Regions from separate parts of the Brevibacillus sp. SAFN-007a genome, predicted to be linked through region 3. Evidence: riboswitches for the same ligand, from Rfam matches in the RefSeq annotation. Region 3 holds a riboswitch; each other region holds the start of a gene.

Region 1 (6,395 bases), on a different contig from region 3:
CGATATCGGCGGACGTTTTTCCGTCCTGACCGCAGTCGGGCTTCTGCCCATAGCCGTGAGCGGAGCCGATCTGGACGCGCTGATGAAGGGAGCGCAAGACGCGAGCGAGCGCTACATGGTGATGGATTTGCACGAAAACCCGTGCTACCAGTATGCGGCGATTCGCAATGCCCTGTACCGCAAAGGCAAGACCGTAGAGCTTCTGGTCAGCTACGAGCCGCAGTTCCGCTTTTTTGCGGAGTGGTGGAAGCAGTTGTTCGGAGAGTCGGAAGGAAAGGACGGCAAAGGCATTTTCCCCGCGTCGGCGGAGTTTTCCGCGGACCTGCACTCGTTGGGGCAGTACATACAGGACGGCATGCGGCACTTGTTTGAAACCGTCGTGACCGTGAACAAGCCCGCTGTCGACATCACCGTACAGGAGGACCCGCTCGATGTCGACGGGCTGAACTTCTTGTCCGGCAAACGGATGGGGTTTGTCAATAAAAAGGCTTTCGAAGGAACGGTACTGGCGCACGTGGACGGCGGCGTACCGAACCTGCTTGTGGAGATGCCAGAGGCGACTGCGTATCATCTCGGTGCCCTGATCTACTTTTTTGAAAAGGCATGCGGGATTAGCGGCTATCTCTTAGGCGTCAACCCGTTCGATCAGCCAGGGGTGGAGGCGTACAAAGCCAACATGTTCGCCCTTCTGGGAAAACCTGGATTCGAGCGGCAGAAAGCGGAACTGGAGGCAAGATTGCGCGAGAACAAGACGTATTTGACCGTGGAGGAAACAGCGGCGTATTTGGAGCTTCCCGAAACGTTTATTTTGGAGAAAATTCATCAGGGCAAGATCCGTGCCCTCCACGACGGCAACGAGTACATCATTAACAAGGAACAGTTCAATCACCATCTGGAGGAGCTGCGCAAGCTTCGCGAGTTCGAGGAAGCGGCGCGTCACGAAACGGTTCCGGAAAGCTACGATGTGAAAGACGAAGATTAAGAGCAGAGGGAAGCGCGGAAGCATCTTGTCAGGTCACTGCCAAGAGGACTATACTTGGTAGGGAAACGAAAAGAAAAGATCAAGCAACTCGGGGAGTCCTTCATGCGGGGCTGAGAGGATGGGAGCATACGACCATCGACCCATTGCACCTGATCCGGATCATGCCGGCGCAGGGATACGGTTGCCGGCAAACAGCGCTTTTTCCTGGTTTCTATGCGTATGAAGCCCACCTTTTCCTTGCAAAGGAGAGGGTGGGCTTTCTTTATGGAACGGTCCATCGCGGGATTTTTGTCAGGGGCTTTGGCGAAAGCTGCGGTGCAGGGCGAGCGGCCCCGACCAAATTGCAACAGCGAGGAGAGAGAAACAGTGAGCGATTGTCTCATAGTGGGTGGAGGAATCATCGGATTAAGTCTGGCCTATGAGTTGTCACGAAGAGGATACAGCGTCACGCTGGTGGAGCAGGGAGAGTGGGGCGGACAGGCGTCCTCCGCTGCGGCGGGGATGCTTGCGCCATTGAAGGAATTTGCCTCCCCAGGCCCGATGCTCAATCTGGGCATGACTTCGCTGTCCTATTACCCGGAGTGGGCAGCCGAGCTGGAGGAGTTTACCGGAGGGGACGTACAGCTTAGCCTGGACGGACTGCTTACGGTGGCACTCAACGATGACGAGCAGGCGCAATTGGAAGCGAAGTACCATTGGCAAAAAGCAGCGGGGCACAGCGTCCACTTTTTGACAGAACAAAAGCAGCTGGCTGAGGTGGAGCCGCTTCTGACCGAACAGGCGCAGGCAGCCATCTACTCTCCGTACGAAGGACATATCAACAACCGCATGCTGCTGCGCGCTCTGGTGACAGCGTGCCGCCTGCAGGGTGTCGCGCTGCACGCAGGCTGCGTCGTGAGCGGCATTGCCGTAAAAGGCGGTCGGGTAGTCGGCGTGGAGAGCTCGCTCGGGCCGCTGCGGGCGGAGCAGACGATCATCACGTCAGGCGCTTGGGCGGGCATCATGCTGGAAATGCTCGGCGTTTCCATTCCGGTTCGCCCGGTTCGCGGCCAGATCGCGGCCGTATCCTCCGCAGGCATCCCGCTGCGCACGGTGATTTTTGGCACATCGGGCTACATTACCCCGAAAAAGGACGGGAAAATCGTCATCGGCGCGACGGAAGACGAAAGCGGCTTTCAGCGCGAAGTCACCATGGCGGGCTTGGCCAGCATCCTGAACGGCGTTATGCCGTATGTCCCGGCTTTGCACAGCGCCGCTTTTCTGGAGGCGTGGGGCGGACTGCGGCCAGCTACCGCCGATGGCAAGCCGCTGCTTGGTTCCGTGCCCGGCTGGGACGGGCTGTCGATTGCCGGAGGGCATTTCCGCAACGGTATTCTGCTGTCCCCGGTCACAGCCAAATGGATGGCCGACTATCTGGAAAATGGCGATACGGAGCGGCTGGCACCGTTTTTGCCTTCCCGTTTTCTGGCGGGAACAGACGAAGGGCAGCGCAAAATGGGCTAGTCTCATCGGCAAACCGGTACACCTCCCCATGGGCTCTTGTATATGGTAATAAAGAAACACCAGAAGGGGAGGAGTTTCCATGCAGTCTGAAAAAAACCTGTACCAGGCTGACGTCCAGATGGTCAGCCTGATAAAGGATATGCGCGAAAATGTGCACAACATATGCAAGGAACACGTCGAGAAAAAGGTGCGCATCGAAGCGATTGACGGCCAGATTTTTGAAGGGGTGATCGTCGATTTTGACGATCAGAACGTATACGTGGAAGTAGACGATCCCAATGCAGAAGAAGACGACTATGAGTTCGAAGAGGTAGCCAGCCGAAAGTCGCAGGGAGACTGGGGCATGTACCCGGACTGGACTCCCTACGGCTATCCATATGGCGGATACCAGCCGTTCGGCGATGTCAGTCCGCTTGGCAGCAGCAGCCAGCCGAATCGACCTCCTGCTGGTCAAGTCAGCCCTTACGCGGATGAGTGCTATCCATACGCTCCGATCAGCCCATTCGGCAGCCCGAACCAGCCATATGGGCAGGTAAGTCCGTTCGGCAGCCCGAACCAGCCATATGGGCAGGTAAGTCCGTTCGGCAGCCCGAATCAGCCGTATGGGCAGGTAAGTCCGTTCGGCAGTCCGGGCCAGCCGTATGGGCAGGTAAGCCCGTTCGGCAGTCCGGGTCAACCGTATGGGCAGGTAAGCCCGTTCGGCAGTCCGAGCTTTCCGTACGGACAGGTGAGTCCGTATGGAGAGGGCGCTCCTTATGCCGGCTATCCACCGTACATGGCGCCGTTTGCCCCGTACCCGCCCTACCCGCCTCAGCCGTTTTACCCGTATCCGCCGCCGCCACCTCCGGCTGCCGTCGTCGTGCCGAGGAAAAAACGCCGCCGCCCGTGCCGACGAGGCAAAAGAATCATTCCGCTCGCCTTGTTTACGCTTTTGACGATCGCGCTGCTCTAAAACCTGAAAGCATAGAGCTACCAAGCCTCTTGCCATCCGCAATTCCGGCAGCGAGGCTTGTTGCTCGTTTTGCTAGCCTTCGCCTGTGAGTACAACCTGCCGTTTTGGCGCACACTATCCGTAGTATGTGACGAAGGCAGGGGATAAGATCATGAAGAAAATCCACAGCAGCTTACCAGGGACGAAGGCGACGTTCGGTTATTTTCGCGAGTCGCTGGAGCCGCATTTTACGCTGGCGAACTGGGATTACGAGCACGGCTATTTCGACCGTGCCCTGGACGACAAGAACACCGTGTACCTTCGCCTCCCGGTAAAAGTCTTGCAGGGCGAGCTTGACAGCCCCGACGCGTGGCTGGAGCTGGGCGAACCGTTTGTGTTGCGCCACGTCTACAACACAGGCGTAGAGGAAGAGATCGGCTACTACGCCCCCGTCGCTTCAGCCGTGATGAACCAGTTCCAGGAGCCGCTCGACAAAGATGCCGAGATCGACCCCCGCTGGATTCGCAAGGCCGAGGCCATCGTCAAGGAGTTGGAGAATCGTCTGGAGTGAAAAGCGGGCCTTGGAGCAGGCCTGCTTTTTTGTTTTGCCGCGCTTTGCGAACCCGTTGGAAAAAATTTTTTTTTTTCCTGTCAGTCAGGTACGATTTTCCTACCAGCAGAATTGACAGACCCGAGACACCGGTGAAAAACAACGCCCAGTCAGGAGACAGGAGGCGACAGCATGGCATGGTACCATGCGATAGGAAAATGGTATTGGAAAATCCGCAAGCCGCTCACTCTCGGAGTGCGCCTCATCGTGGCTGACGAACAAAAAGGCGTCCTGCTTATTCGGCACACCTATGTATCCGGCTGGTACCTGCCCGGCGGCGGAGTCGAAAAAGGAGAATCGTTCTGGGAGGCAGCCCGCCGAGAGCTGCGGGAAGAATGCGGCCTCGTAGCAGGCGAACTCAGGCTCTGTCACCTGTATTACAGCGAACGGGAAGGCAAGCGCGACCACATCGCCCTGTTCCACGCCTGCCAAATCCAGCCCGGGACAGGCAAGATCGACGTCAATGAAGTCCGGGACATGCGCTATTTTTTGTGGGACCAGCTCCCGGATGACATGACCGCCTCGACGCGAAAGCGGTTAGCAGAATTTTGCGCCCAATCTTTCCGCGAAGAGCGATGGTGAGACTCGGCCGTTTCCATGCATCTCCTTTTCCCATGTGGTATAGTGAGATCAACAAACGAGCGTGCTTAACCGCTTCGAAGGATAAAAGTGAGGGCAGACCAGCATGAAGATTGCAACTGTACTGCGAAATGACGATTATACGCGGGAAGTCGAACATTTATTGAAGGAAAAGCTGCGGGAGGCGGGCAGTTCGTACACGTTTGTGAACGGAACAAAGACCAAGCCGGACATGGTGCTCTCCATCGGCGGGGACGGGACGCTGCTGGAGGCTGTGCATCAATACGGCATGGAGCCTGCCTATGTAGGAATTCATACGGGACACCTCGGCTTTTACGCCGACTGGCGGCCGGAAGAACTGGATGAGTTCGTCGATCGGCTCTTGCATGCGGAACCGGCGATCGTCGAATATCCGACGGTTCAGTGCCGAATTGACACCGCCGACGGCCGGACATACGACAAATGGGCCCTGAACGAATTGGTCTTGCGCAACGCGTCCCTCTCGACACTGGTCGCGTGCGTCTATATTAACGGGGACGAACTGGAGACGTTTCGCGGCGACGGGCTGATCGTTTCCTCGCCATCGGGGAGCACCGCCTACAACAAAGCTGTGGACGGCGCAATCGTGCATCCGTCCATCGAGGCAATCCAGCTGTCCGAAATCGCTTCCATCAACAACCAGGCGTATCGGACGATCAACAGCTCGCTCGTTTTGCCCAAGCATCACGAGGTCGAGCTGATCGTCATGAACCCGGAAATCATGATCGGCCTCGATCGCGAGCAAGGGGTGTGGAGAGGCGTGCGCTCCATTACGTGCCGCGTCGGGCAAGGCAAAGTCAAATTCGCCCGCTACAAGCGACTGACGTTTTGGAGCAGGGTGCGCAATTCGTTTATCAAAGGGTAGAGGCTCTTCCAGGGAGAGGATATGGGTGAAAAAGATTGGGACATTGCAAAGCCTGTTTCGCCATCCGGTAAAAGCGATGCGGGGCGAGCAGCTGACGACGGCGGAGGTCGACGCTTTCGGCCTGTACGGCGATCGGGCGTATTTCTTTCTGGACGACTCGCGCGGCGGAAAATATTTGAGCGCAGACGTCGTGCCGGCGATGCTCGGCTACCATGCCAGCATGGGGGAAAAGACGAGCGAAGAAGCATACCCCAAGGTTCGGATCGAAGCGCGTGACGGCAGCGTACATACGTGGGGAGAGTCGCTGTTCGCCCATGTCGCAGAGACAGCGAAAAGAGCGGTGACGCCGATGCGCAGTCTCCCGATAGAGGGTGGAAAAAACTGGGAGGATCACATTCTTTTGGTGACGGACGCCTCCCTGCGCGAGCTGGCACGGGTGATCGGCAGCGACTGGATTGACCCGAGACGTTTTCGCGGAAACCTCATCGTTGCGCTGGGAGAAGACGAACCGTTCGCAGAAGACAAATGGCTGGGCAAAAAGCTGCAAATCAACGATGTTACCCTGCAGGTTACCAAGCATTGCGAGCGTTGCATGTACGTGAACATCGACCCGGATACGCTGGAGAAGAACCCGGCTGTGCTGAAGGCATGCGTGAAGCGCCACGAAAACCATTTCGGCGTGTACGCCTCTGTGGTGGCGACAGGGACGGTGTCGCAGGGCGACGAGGTGTTTATTCTGGAGTAGGCAAAAAGGAGAGGCAAGCTGCTTCTGCCTCGGCAACTGGCTCGTGGAGTGCGAAGGATGACCGTGATGAATCCTGTAGAATCAACAAAGCCGACAATCCGCATGACAGCGTGGATTGCCGGCTTTTGTGCGTTCGCGCCG
Region 2 (6,395 bases), on a different contig from region 3:
AACGCTTTGGCATCCCGCTCGACAAACACGGCCTTGTCCGCTCCCCTGCTCAATGCTTCTATACCGAGGCTGCCTGTTCCGGCGTACAAATCCAAGGCCCAGCCCCCGTCAAAATACGGGCCAATCATGTTGAAAATCGATTCCTTTACCTTGTCGGTCGTCGGACGCGTCCCGCTTCCCGGGACGGCCGCCAGTTTTCTTCCTCTGTGTTCTCCCGCGATGACGCGCATATTCGTTCACCTGTTCCAAGAAGTAATAAGGGATAAAAGCTGATATCATACTATCACAACTGCCTATCCCGGTAAAATTGGCAACTGGAAAATTTATGACGTAGCGAAGTATACACCGCACAAAGATTGGAAATCATAATGGATAGCGACGCAACGGTGTCGCTGACAACCGCGGAGAAGACTTACGTTTCCCCATAAGCTCTTCCTCCGGTTTCTCCTCTCCCATAATTGAAAGGCAGTTCACTTTGGCGCACGGCGTGTCTGATAGGAGCATTCCGTGCCAGCGCTCCCCACGCGGGAGGAGTTGAACCGCTGCCCCATCGTCGTATGGCGAGGGGGTATTTTTTTGTGCATGGGGGGAGCATACTACTTGCACATGTTCAACGAAGGGGGAATCGACATGGCAGAAAAACTACCGTCCGCGCAAAAGCGAAAAGCATCCCAGGCTCAGTCCGATGCCGACCGAACGGGAACAGGCGTCGAGCAAGCGCGGGACATGCAGTCGCGCGCGGACCAGTCGGACATCATCAAGCATGGCCAATAACGAGAGCAGCCGAAAAGCCAGTCGCCATCCTGCGGCTGGCTTTTTTCTGCCCGATGCAACGGTGTCAATGTTTCCCCGCCTGCATTTCCCTCGCGCCCTTTTCCGTCTGGTTACGCACACTAAGCGAAAACAGGCGAAAGCCCCCTCATTTTCACATCCAAACCGTCCGTACTGGAGGAATCTTATGCACACCGTATGGAAAGGCTCAATCAGCTTCGGCCTGGTCAACATCCCCGTCCGCATGTTTACGGCAACAGAGGAGCGGGACATTCGCTTTCGCCAGTTGCACAAGGAATGCCACACCCCGATCAAATACGCCAAAATGTGCCCGCATTGCCAGCGAGAGGTGGAAGCAAGCGAAATCGTGCGCGGATACGAATACGAAAAAGGCCATTTTGTCATGATCGACGACGAGGATCTGGAGGCGATCACGCCCGAGACGCGGCGGGCCATTGAGATTCTCGACTTCGTGGACTTGTCGGAAATCGACCCGGTTTATTTTGACAAAAGCTACTTCCTGTCCCCGCAGGAGACGGGCGAAAAAGCGTATGCGCTGCTGCGCGCCGCCATGGAACAGAGCGGAAAAATCGCCATCGCCCAGGTGACGATGCGCAATCGGCAAAGTCTCGCCGTCATTCGGCTGTACGAGCACTGCATCATGCTGGAAACGATTTTTTACCCGGACGAGGTGCGTCCGGTCAACCAGGTGCCAGCCTTGCCGGAGGCTACTGTCCCGCTCGCGGAAAACGAACTGAAAATGGCGACAGAGTTGATCGGCAATATGACCGTTCCCTTCGATCCGGCAAAATACACCGACAAATACCGGGTAGAACTGCAAAGCATGATCGAGAAAAAGCTGGAGGGTCAAGAGATCGCCACCGCTCCCACAATTGCGCGGACGAATGTGATCGACTTGATGCAAGCCTTGAAGGAAAGCCTGGCCTCTACAGCAGCAGGCACCCAGACCACTCCCGCCAAGCTTGTGCCCGAGCCGACTCCGACGGCCCCTAAACCGAAAGCCGGGCGAAAACGGGCCGCTTCCACGGCGAAAACGGATTCCTCTGCTGCCAAAGAACCCGCAGGAAAACCGGGGTCGGGAACAACCTCCACCTCGACTACCAAAACGCTTCGCCGCAAAAAAGCCACTCCCGTGTAATCGTGCCAGAAGCTTTGGCTGCGCCCGGACAATCGGCGCAGCCTTCACAAAAAAACCTGCCCTTTGCTAAGGACAGGTTTTTGCTCATTTCTTGACGAGCGGCTGTTCTGGCTCGATGTGAATATGAACGGTATTGATTTTGTGCACATACTTCATACGCTCTTCAATCTTTTCGGTAATCGAGTGGCTTTCCACCACATTCAACTTCGGATCGACGTGAATCACCACGTCCACCAGCACGCTGCTGCCGTGATAACGCGCCTTGATATCGCTGATCGCCTTCACCCCGGAAATGGAGACGATCGTTTCCTTCAGTTCCTCGAGCTGCCCCACATCGAAGCCATCGGTCAAGCGATGGGTCGCCTCTCGGAAAATATCCCACGCCGTTTTCAGGATGATCCCCCCAACGATAAGCGCAGCCAGCGGGTCGAGCCAATGCAGTTGAAACTGTGCGCCCGCAACTCCCGCAAACGTACCGATGCTGACGAAGGCATCCGAACGATTGTCGGCAGCGGCGGCGAGCAACGCCTGGCTGTTCGTTTTCACGGCCAGCTGACGGTTGTATCGGTATACCCCGAGCATGATGCCGGCTGTTGCCAGAGCCGTCCAGCCCGCCAACAGGTCCGGAGCGCTATGGTTGGCGTCCATCAGCGACGGAATCGCTCCTGTAATGACCTCCAGCCCGACAAACAGCATGATAAATGACGCGACCAGCGCCGAGATCGTCTCTGCGCGAAAATGCCCGTACGGATGATCGCGATCAGGCGGCTTGCGCGCGATGCGCAGCCCGATCAGCACGGCTATGGATGCCACCACGTCCGTCGAGTTGTTCAGCCCATCCGCCATCAGCGCTTCCGAACCGGTCAGCACCGCAACCCCTATTTTTAACGCCGAGCAAAAAAGATAGGCGACAATACTAACCCAAGCCCCTCGCTCGCCTCGCTTCAAATCCGAATATACATCCACACTCCATCACCCCAAAAATCTCAATCGCCCTTTTCGCTCAACGTTGTCAGAACAGAACGGATAAAAGCGGTTTCTCGTTTTCGAATCTCATCGTAACAGACAAAATTCGTGTGGGTCTACAGAAACAGTTTTAGTCCGATTCATGAGTATAGAGGCGGGGAAAATGTGTTGCCCTGCGGCAATTTTTGTTGGAAACTTTTTCTTGCCAAATACAGTGTTCTCCGGTATCCTGATTTTGCAACGAAACCAAAAACAAGCACGGGAGCTTGGAAATCACCAGGCTGAGAGGATGGTACTGTGCCATCGACCGTTGAACCTGAACTGGGTAATGCCAGCGGAGGAATGTCCATATGACAGATGAGCGATGCGTATCTGTACGTTCGGGATACCGTCTCTTCTCTGCTCTCGCGTCTGGCGTCGCATGTTCCCATGCGGCGTTTTTTCGCGACGGGCCTCTTTCGCCTCCCTACAAGGTTCGCGCTTTCGTGCAACCACGCCAAGGAGGTTTTTTTATGTCATCCCTTTCATCTTTTCCCGGAAGCCGCAAAGTATACGAGGTAGGCAGCCGCCCCGACATTCGCGTGCCGATGCGCGAAATTGCGCTATCGCCTACGGAGGGGCTGTACGGCACCACGCCAAACCCGCCGCTGCGCGTGTACGACACAAGCGGCGAATACACGGCCGAAGGTTATGTCGCCGATATCCAAAAAGGGCTGCCGTTCGTGCGCCAGCGCTGGATCGAGGAGCGAGGCGATACGGAGAGCTACGCCGGCCGCGAGCCAAAGCCTGTGGACAACGGAATCCGAAACGCCGACAGCGCAGGGAAAATGCCCGCTTTCCCGCGCGAAGGCTATCAGCCGAGACGGGCGAAGGCAGGCAAGGCAGTCACCCAGCTTCACTATGCCCGCCGTAACATCATCACGCCGGAGATGGAGTACATCGCCATCCGCGAAGGCGTCACGCCGGAGTTTGTCCGCGCTGAGGTGGCGGCAGGCCGCGCGATCATTCCCGCCAATATCAATCATCCGGAGGCGGAGCCGATGATTATCGGCCGCCATTTTCACGTCAAGGTCAACGCCAACATCGGCACTTCCGCCGTCAGCTCCTCGATGGAAGAGGAGGTCGAGAAAATGATCTGGGCGGTACACTGGGGCGCGGACACGATCATGGACCTGTCGACCGGAAAGCACATCCACACGACCCGCGAGTGGATTATCCGCAACAGCCCTGTGCCTGTGGGAACCGTGCCGATCTACCAGGCGCTGGAAAAGGTGAACGGCAAAGCGGAGGATCTCACCTGGGAAATCTATCGGGACACGCTGATTGAACAGGCAGAGCAAGGCGTCGATTACTTTACCATCCACGCCGGTGTCCTGCTCCGCTACATTCCGCTGACCGCGAAGCGCGTGACCGGAATCGTTTCGCGCGGCGGTTCCATCCTGGCTGCGTGGTGTCTCGCCCATCACGAGGAAAACTTTTTGTACACGCATTTTGAAGAGATTTGCGAAATTCTCAAGGCGTACGACATCAGCGTGTCGCTCGGAGACGGCTTGCGCCCCGGCTCGATTGCGGATGCGAATGACGAGGCCCAGTTTGCCGAACTAGAGACACTCGGCGAGCTGACCAAAATCGCCTGGAAGCACGACGTGCAGGTGATGATAGAAGGACCGGGCCACGTCCCGATGCACCTGATTCGCGAAAACATGGACAAACAACTGGCGATTTGCCACGAGGCGCCTTTTTACACGCTCGGACCGCTGACGACAGACATCGCGCCCGGCTACGACCACATTACCTCCGCGATTGGCGCGGCGATGATCGGCTGGTTCGGCACCGCGATGCTCTGCTACGTCACGCCCAAGGAGCATCTCGGCCTGCCGAACAAGGAAGACGTGCGCAACGGCCTGATCGCCTATAAAATCGCGGCCCACGCAGCGGATTTGGCCAAGGGCCACCCGCGGGCAAAACAGCGCGACGACGCGTTGTCCAAAGCCCGCTTCGAGTTTCGCTGGAACGATCAGTTCAACCTCTCGCTCGACCCTGAGCGCGCCCGCGAGTATCACGACGAGACGTTGCCTGCGGAAGCAGCCAAGTCTGCGCACTTTTGCTCGATGTGCGGCCCGAAATTTTGCAGCATGAAAATCTCGCACGACATCCGTCATCTGGCCGAGGATCAAGAACAGAGCGAGTCGAGCGCCATCGCAGCGGGCCTTTTAGAGAAAGCTCGCGAATTTCGCGAGCAGGGAAGCCAACTGTACAAATAAGCGTCCGGAGGTGGCTGGCAAGTGAACGAAGCGTTGCAATTGCGAGCAGAGATCGCTCGCCTGGAGGCTGACCTCGAACAGCGGAAGCGCGAATTGCGTCTTTTGCAAAAAGAGTGCGAGCATGAGTTCGTCGAGACGCCTCTGGCCCGCACCTGCGCCAAATGTCTGCAAACGGAAAGTCTCTATTATTAGGAAACTTCCCTGACAACGAAAAAAAGACCGCTCTCCCTCAACCGTGTGGAAAGCGGTCTTCTCTTCTGTTCGCCTGTCCGTGTCAGCTTGAGACTTTCGCTCGCAAAGGAAGTCCTTCCTTATAATATAGCGCAGGCGACAGCAGGATAAAGAAAATATGGACGTTCTCGAAGCCTTGCTTGTGCAAAATCCGGTTCATGGCGCGGGCGATCTCATCGTGCTGCTTCTGATCCCGGGGGAACATCATGATTTCCAAAGACAGTGGACTGTTCGTCAGGCGCTCGACCAGAAGCAGCTCCAGCTTGACCTTTTCCCGGCTCACTTCGGCGATGCGGGCAAACTCTTCTATAATAAGGGGCGATACCGATTGCAGCTTTTCTTTTTCAAAGCCTTTAAATCGAAGAAATGGCAAGTCAATTCCTTCTTTCCGGAACAGACAGCTACCAACAGCCACGAGAGCCGAAGCTGTTCCCAAAATCATTACCTTCGTAATTATATACGACAGTCGATTTCCGGAGCAACGAAAAAAAGGACTATATCTGTCTCCTGACTCTCTCCTTGCGAATAGGTGGTGGACGTACCACGACAGGAGGTTTCGGTCAGTCAGATATAGCCCATCCATACTTTCTGCAACGCGTTTCAGATCCTGCCTGATTCTTCGTGAACTGCCTCCTAGTATAACGCAAAGACAATCCTTCATCAATGAAGAAGTTTCTTAACATTCGTTCAAAACTCTCTGCTTTTCCGGGTGCATAGACGATGGCGAATCGTGACACCGTACAAATGGACAGACGATGAGATACGGGAGGCTACGATGAAGCTAACGCCGGTTATTCCCTTTGAGCCGACGACGACGGATGAAATCGCCGATGATCCGGACTGGATTGCGCAAGTCAAATGGGATGGAATCAGACTGTTGACGTACTATGACGGCAGCTCTGTCAAGCTGTATAACCGAAAGACAAACGAGCGCACGCTACACTACCCCGAGATCGCCGCGATTTCCGATTACTGCCGGGCACGATCCGTTATTCTCGATGGCG
Region 3 (6,395 bases):
CACGCTCCACCGCCTCTGCCAACAAAACAAGCCCTTCGCCTTGTTCATCTACACCCCCATGTGCGGCACGTGCAAGCTGGCGGAGCGGATGCTGCACGTCACCAGGGAAGCGCTCCCGGGGCAGCTTCCGCTGTACCAGCTCAACATCAACACGGCCGCAGCCCTCGCAGAGCGACTGCAAATCACGAGCGTCCCGGCCCTGTTCCTGTTTCGCGGGGAGCAGGTTACAGGCAGGCATTATGCGCTGCGCTCCGTCGCTTATTTGTACGACGTGCTGAAAACACTCGTGTAGACAAACACCTATCCCCTTCGCGCTGAATACAAGAAGAGAGACACCTATTGCGAAGGGGGAGACGCATGCAAATCCATGTCGTGGAAGAAGGACAGACGTTGACCGGAATCGCCGCAGCCTATGGGACGACGGCAGCGGCAATCGCGGAAGCGAATGAGCTGCCCGATCCGGGCAAACTTGTCGTGGGACAGGCGATGGTGATTCCGATTGTCGGCAGCTACTACTGGGTCAGGCAGGGAGACACGCTGTATACGATCGGGCAGCGGTACCAGATCAGCGCAGCCGAGCTGGCCCGCGTCAACAACATATCCCAGTACCGTCCGCTGCAAATCGGGCAGCGCTTGTACATCCCGCCCCGCCCGCGCCGAGCGGCGGATTTCAATGCGTACGCCGAGCCGCGTCGGACGGTATCGGCCGCCCTGGAAGCGGATGTGCGCACAGCGGCCCCGCATCTGACGTACCTGGCGCCGTTCAGCTTTCGGATCAGGCGGGACGGTACGCTGGCCCGGCCGCCATTGAACGATTTTCCCGCCATTGCAAGAGAAAACCAGGTTGTGCTGATGCTCGTCGTCACCAACCTGGAAAACGACCAGTTCAGCACGGAGCTGGGCGGGTTGATCCTGAACGATCAAGAGCTGCAAAACAAGGTACTCGACAACATTTTTCAAACGGCGAGAGAACTTGGGATGGGGGACATCCATTTCGATATGGAGGCGCTCCCCGCTGGGGATCGCGAGGCGTACATCCGCTTTTTGCGCAGGGCGCGCGATCGGGCGCACGCTCAGGGGATGATGATTTCCGTCGCTTTGGCGCCGAAGACGAGCGCCGAGCAGCAAGGCAGATGGTACAGCGCCCACGATTACCGGGCGATTGGCGAGATTGCCGACTTTGTCGTCATCATGACGTATGAGTGGGGCTACAGCGGCGGGCCGCCGATGGCCGTGTCGCCGATCGGGCCTGTGCGGCGCGTTCTCCAGTACGCGCTGACCGAAATGCCCGCAGAAAAAATTTTGATGGGCCAAAACTTGTACGGCTACGACTGGACGCTGCCGTATGAACAAGGGACGACGGCACGGGCATTGAGTCCGCAGGCAGCGATTGCCTTGGCGGCGCGGGAAAACGCCGTCATCCGCTACGACTACCGGGCGCAGGCGCCGTTTTTCCACTATACGGATGGAGACGGCAAACGGCATGAGGTATGGTTCGAGGACGCCCGGTCGATTCAAGCCAAGTTCGATCTGGTGAAGCAGCTGGGCCTGCGGGGAGTCAGCTACTGGAAGCTCGGTTTGCCGTTTCCGCAAAACTGGCTGTTGATCGAAAGCAACTTCCGCGTCCGCAAACGGGCGTAGCGAGAAGGCGTGCAATCCATTTTCCGGCTTGTACGCCTTCTTGCGTTGCAAGGTTGCAAGTCTGTCTGTTGCGGCATGCTTGCTCGCACGCCTTTTGTCTGGCACCGCTTGCGGCGAAGCGTGTACCGCCTGCTAGCCGTCCGGCGGCCCGGTGCGAGCGGGAGCAGCCAGGCTGTCCCATCACACCGCTTCGCTCGTTGGTTCGCGCGTGCTGCGGCGGCAAGGCCGGGCCGCCGGACGCCATGGACCGGTCACGTTTTCGATTGGGAGCAATCGTGGTATGATGGAACAGGAATACGGGGAAAGGAGTAGAACGATGGGAGAATGCAAGCTGGATCACAGTAAAGAGGATGTGCAAAAGAAGCTGGCCGAGCAAGCGCCGTTTTTGGCCGGAGAGCGGGTAGGACGATTGCAGCGCATGCTGGAAGGCGAGCTTAGCCAGGAGCGTTTGAACGAGCTGTTTCACCTGTTGAAAAAATACGATCTGGCAAGCCCGGAAGAGCGCCGCACACGCGAACAGCAGATGGATCGCCTGTTGGGCTAAAAAACCGTCACCGGATCGGCTTGCGGCCCATGAAGCCGTCGTGCGGCCCGTGGTAGTGGGTGATGGAGTCTTCTCCCGCGCGCCAGCACAAGAGCACTTCTTCGCCGTCGATGATGGCGGGAAAGTCGAACAGGCCGATGTCGATGTCTTTGACCTGGATGCCTTTGCCGATCAGTTGGGTGACGTGCATCTTCGCTTCCAATTCGAGAAAGTCAAGCTGGCATTCTACGGAAAAGAGCGCCTCCTCGTCCACAGGCTGCTGCTTTTTGAGTTGCTCGCGTTTTTGATACATTTCATAGAAAGAACGCTTCGATTTTTGCAAAAACGAGAGTTCTTCCCGTACATAGGGCAACAAGTCGTTCGCTTCCTGAAGCGTAAACATTTTTTTGTTCAAGGATCATCCCTCCTCGATCTCTATTCTATTAGTATACTAGCAACCCCTGGCGGGAGAAAATGGCCGGAATGGAAAAAAGCGCAGTTGTCGTTTCCGTCCGGCGGCAAGGAGCAGGTATGGAAGACAGAATCTATTATCAAGATGCGTATGCGAGAACGTTTTCGGCGCGCGTATTGCGGCAGGGCAGGGAAGAGGATGGAACGCCGTACGTCGTGCTGAGCGAGACGGCGTTTTACCCGACGGGAGGCGGACAGCCCGCGGATATGGGCACGCTCGGAGAATGTCGGGTCATCGACGTGGAAGAGGTGGCAGGCGAGGTGCGACATCGGCTGGAAGCCCCGCTGCCGGAGGACTGCACGGAAGTCGAGGGCCAGATCGATTGGGACCGCCGCTTCGATCACATGCAGCAGCATGCGGGACAGCACATTTTGTCCGCCGCCTTTCTGGAAGTCGCGCAGGCGGAGACGGTCGCGTTTCATCTGGGAAAAGAACGCGTGACGATCGACGTGCGGCTGGATGAGCTGACACCGGATGTATGGGAAGCGGTCGAGCAGCGGGCCAACCAGGTCGTGCTGGAGAACCATCCGATCATCGCCCGGTTTGTCGACGATGAGGAGCTGGCTCGTCTGCCGCTGAAAAAACAGCCGACGGTCACGGAAAATGTCCGCGTCGTCATCATCCCCGCGTACGACTACAATCCGTGCGGCGGCACACATCCTGCGCGCACAGGCGAAGTGGGCGTGATAAAAATTCTCGGCTGGGAGCGCCATCGCGGAAACATCCGGCTGGAGTTCATCTGCGGCTTGCGGGCTTTGCGGGATTACACGCGCAAGCAGGCGACCGTCCGCGAGCTGGCGAAGCTGATGGCGACCAGTGAGACGGAGTTGATCGCGCAGACAGAGCGCGTGCTGGCCGAACGGGACAGTTTGAAAGCAAGGCTCGCCGAAGCGGAAAAACAGCTGCTTGCGGGCGAAGTTCGCAAGCAGCTCGGCGCGGCGGAGCAGATGGGCGGGGTGCGTGTCCTGGCGCACGTTTTCCCGGACAAAACGATCCAGCAGTTGCAGCAGTTCGCCCAACTGGCGGTCGCGGAGGCGCCGGACGTCGTTTGCCTGCTGGCCGCAGCGACTGGCGAGAAGACTCAGCTTGTGTTTGCGCGGGGGCAGGATGTGAATGTCGCCGTCAACCAGCTGCTCAAGGAGACGCTCCCGTTAATTGCCGGAAAAGGTGGCGGCAATCCGGCGATGGCGCAGGGCGGCGGTCAACCAGCACCTGCCGCAGATGAAGTGCTGGCGCACGCCCGCAAGTTGCTTGCCCAGTCGCTGACCTGACGGGCGAGTAGTGAGTGGCAAGCTGTGGCAAGGCCGTTTTTGCCTAAGCCCCTACCATAATGAATGATGCGAGGAGGAAACGACGATGTTTTGGAACCCCGGCGATAAAGTTCGCGTGACGCAGCGGACAGGAGAATATATCGCGGAAGTGCTGGAAATTCACGACACGAAGCTGTTGCTCAAGGTGCTTGCGGTGACGAAATACCCGCAGCAGGGCGATCTCCATACCTCCTACGAGGTGGATGTGCCGCTGTTCCACCAGCGTCCGGCGCTCTCCTACCAGGAAAAATTCATGGCCCCGGCCGCATCCGTCATCCGCTACAACGGCGAAGTGCCGGACTACAAGGAGTCCGTGCGCACGGCGATGGAGCGGGAAATGGAAAAGCTGAAAAAAATGGCGGCCTGGGCCGAGCGTTGCCTGGTTGAGCTGGAAGCGATGTATAAGGAAACCTTTACAAACACGAAATAGAGTGGTACTGTAATACTCGAATGTACGACAATTTCATAAGGTGACTACCAAACGGGGGCCGAGCATCGTCGGCTGAGATTGTAACGAGCGTGTTACTGACCGTTGAACCTGACCTGGGTCATGCCAGCGGAGGAAGAGGTATATGAATCGATTTCACGGTGCAGCAGTTGCGGCGGATTTGCCGGAATGCTGCTACCAGACGACGAGATCAACTCAACCATCCCACGGCGGATGGTTTTTTTCTTCCATCTGTCCGATGGGATACGTATACGGCTTCCACCGTTTGACTGGAGTGACTTCCGGCAGGCGAGGGAGGCCGTTTTTTCGTCCCTCGACAAGTAGCAGCAAGAAGGAGGAAGACCATGGTTGTTGTGCTGAACGGAAAAACGGCAGAGCTGTCGGCTGAGATCAACACAGTCCGCGCCCTGCTCGCTTCGTATTCCCTGCAAGAGAAGATTGTCGTCGTGGAGCGCAACGGAGAAATCATCGACCGCTCCCGGTATGAACAAACGCCGATTGCAGACGGAGATCGCATCGAAATCGTTCATTTTGTCGGAGGAGGATGACCAGCATGGATACATGGAAAATTGGCCCTTACGAGTTTCGTTCCCGCCTTTTGCTCGGGACTGGAAAATTCGCAGATTTGGAAACGCAAGGAAAAGCAGTAGAGGCGTCGGAGGCCGAAATTTTGACATTCGCGATTCGTCGGCTCAATTTGGAAAATCCGCAAGAGCCGAACTTTTTGGAACAGCTCGATCTGAAAAAATTCACGCTGCTGCCGAATACAGCCGGGGCCTACACGGCTGAGGAAGCGGTGCGCATCGCCCGTCTGGCGCGGGCATCCGGCTTGTGTGACATGATTAAGGTAGAGGTCATCGGCGATCCGAAAACGCTGCTGCCTGACCCGATCGGCACGCTGGAAGCGTCGAAAATACTGGTCGAGGAAGGCTTCATCGTGCTGACTTACACCAACGACGATCCGATTCTCGCCAAGCGCTTGCAGGAGGTGGGCGTACATGCCGTCATGCCGGGCGCGTCCCCGATTGGCTCCGGACAAGGCATCGTCAACGAAAACAACCTCCGCTTCATCATCGAGGACGCGAAAGTGCCGATCATCGTGGACGCAGGCATCGGGTCGCCAGCCGATTGCGCGAAAGCGATGGAGCTGGGCGCGGACGGCGTGCTGCTGAATACGGCAGTCGCGCTCGCGGACAATCCGGTGCTGATGGCCGAAGCGATGAAGCTCGGCGTGGAAGCGGGGCGCAAAGGCTTCCTCGCGGGACGGATCGCGAAAAAGCGCTACGCGTCGGCGAGCAGCCCGACCGAAGGGATGATTGAGTAGCGTGGACCGACTGACAGAAGCGGTAGAATCGATTGCCAGGCGCAAAGAAGAGTTGTTTGCCCTCCTGGCAGAGCTCGTTTCCCATCCGACTGTAAGTCCGCCAGCGCGAAACAGCGACGCGGCGCAAACGGTACTCGCCCATCGGCTCGCGGCCATCGGCTTTGAGGTCGACCGCTGGACCGTCTACCCCGGCGACGACAACGTCGTCGGCCGACTGCCGGGTAGCGCTTCCGCTCAGGCGAACAGCCTGATTATCAACGGGCACATCGACGTTGCGGAAGTGGGCGACGATGCGAGCTGGACGTATCCGCCGTTTTCCTTGACGCGCGGCGCAGACGGACGGCTGTACGGACGCGGTGTCGCAGACATGAAGGGCGGACTGGCCGCAAGCCTGTTCGCCATTCAGATGCTGCGCGAGCACGGCGTCGAGCTGGCAGGCGATTTGCTGTTCCAATCGGTAATCGGCGAGGAAGCGGGCGAAGCAGGGACGCTGGTCGCGCTCGAACGCGGCTACCAGGCGGACTACGCCGTCGTCGTCGACACGAGCAACCTGCATATGCAAGGGCAGGGCGGCGTCATTACCGGCTGGATCACGATTGAGAGTCCGACGACCTTGCACGACGGGATGCGGGCGAGGACGATCCATGCCGGAGGCGGCGTGCGCGGGGCGTCTGCGA

The links. A riboswitch is a leader RNA that binds a small molecule or an ion and turns the genes downstream of it on or off. The one in region 3 is predicted to bind thiamine pyrophosphate.
Region 1: linked by a shared signal. The riboswitch ahead of thiO (glycine oxidase ThiO) and the one ahead of thiS (sulfur carrier protein ThiS) in region 3 are both predicted to bind thiamine pyrophosphate.
Region 2: linked by a shared signal. The riboswitch ahead of thiC (phosphomethylpyrimidine synthase ThiC) and the one ahead of thiS (sulfur carrier protein ThiS) in region 3 are both predicted to bind thiamine pyrophosphate.

The regions. Positions count from the first base shown of each region.
Region 1 covers NZ_JBQCKK010000009.1:87,152-93,546, forward strand. Annotated here, with positions in the region: partial or broken gene ACTHO6_RS12090 (glucose-6-phosphate isomerase) at 1-742, shown strand, start outside; gene ACTHO6_RS12095 (excisionase family DNA-binding protein) at 764-982, shown strand; TPP riboswitch at 1,062-1,178, shown strand; gene thiO (glycine oxidase ThiO) at 1,349-2,485, shown strand; gene ACTHO6_RS12105 (hypothetical protein) at 2,565-3,437, shown strand; gene ACTHO6_RS12110 (YugN family protein) at 3,589-3,987, shown strand; gene ACTHO6_RS12115 (NUDIX domain-containing protein) at 4,159-4,608, shown strand; gene ACTHO6_RS12120 (NAD kinase) at 4,712-5,509, shown strand; gene ACTHO6_RS12125 (MOSC domain-containing protein) at 5,535-6,254, shown strand.
Region 2 covers NZ_JBQCKK010000006.1:147,935-154,329, forward strand. Annotated here, with positions in the region: gene rsmD (16S rRNA (guanine(966)-N(2))-methyltransferase RsmD) at 1-230, opposite strand, end outside; gene ACTHO6_RS09910 (hypothetical protein) at 631-774, shown strand; gene ku (non-homologous end joining protein Ku) at 959-1,930, shown strand; gene ACTHO6_RS09920 (cation diffusion facilitator family transporter) at 2,015-2,896, opposite strand; TPP riboswitch at 3,146-3,256, shown strand; gene thiC (phosphomethylpyrimidine synthase ThiC) at 3,409-5,160, shown strand; gene ACTHO6_RS09930 (hypothetical protein) at 5,182-5,352, shown strand; gene ACTHO6_RS09935 (DUF1904 family protein) at 5,435-5,764, opposite strand; gene ACTHO6_RS09940 (ATP-dependent DNA ligase) at 6,167-6,395, shown strand, end outside.
Region 3 covers NZ_JBQCKK010000008.1:37,671-44,065, forward strand. Annotated here, with positions in the region: gene ACTHO6_RS11215 (thioredoxin family protein) at 1-292, shown strand, start outside; gene ACTHO6_RS11220 (LysM peptidoglycan-binding domain-containing protein) at 358-1,641, shown strand; gene ACTHO6_RS11225 (hypothetical protein) at 1,958-2,185, shown strand; gene ACTHO6_RS11230 (DUF2203 domain-containing protein) at 2,193-2,579, opposite strand; gene ACTHO6_RS11235 (alanyl-tRNA editing protein) at 2,696-3,907, shown strand; gene kapB (sporulation phosphorelay system protein KapB) at 3,993-4,376, shown strand; TPP riboswitch at 4,418-4,528, shown strand; gene thiS (sulfur carrier protein ThiS) at 4,739-4,942, shown strand; gene ACTHO6_RS11250 (thiazole synthase) at 4,948-5,718, shown strand; gene ACTHO6_RS11255 (acetylornithine deacetylase) at 5,711-6,395, shown strand, end outside.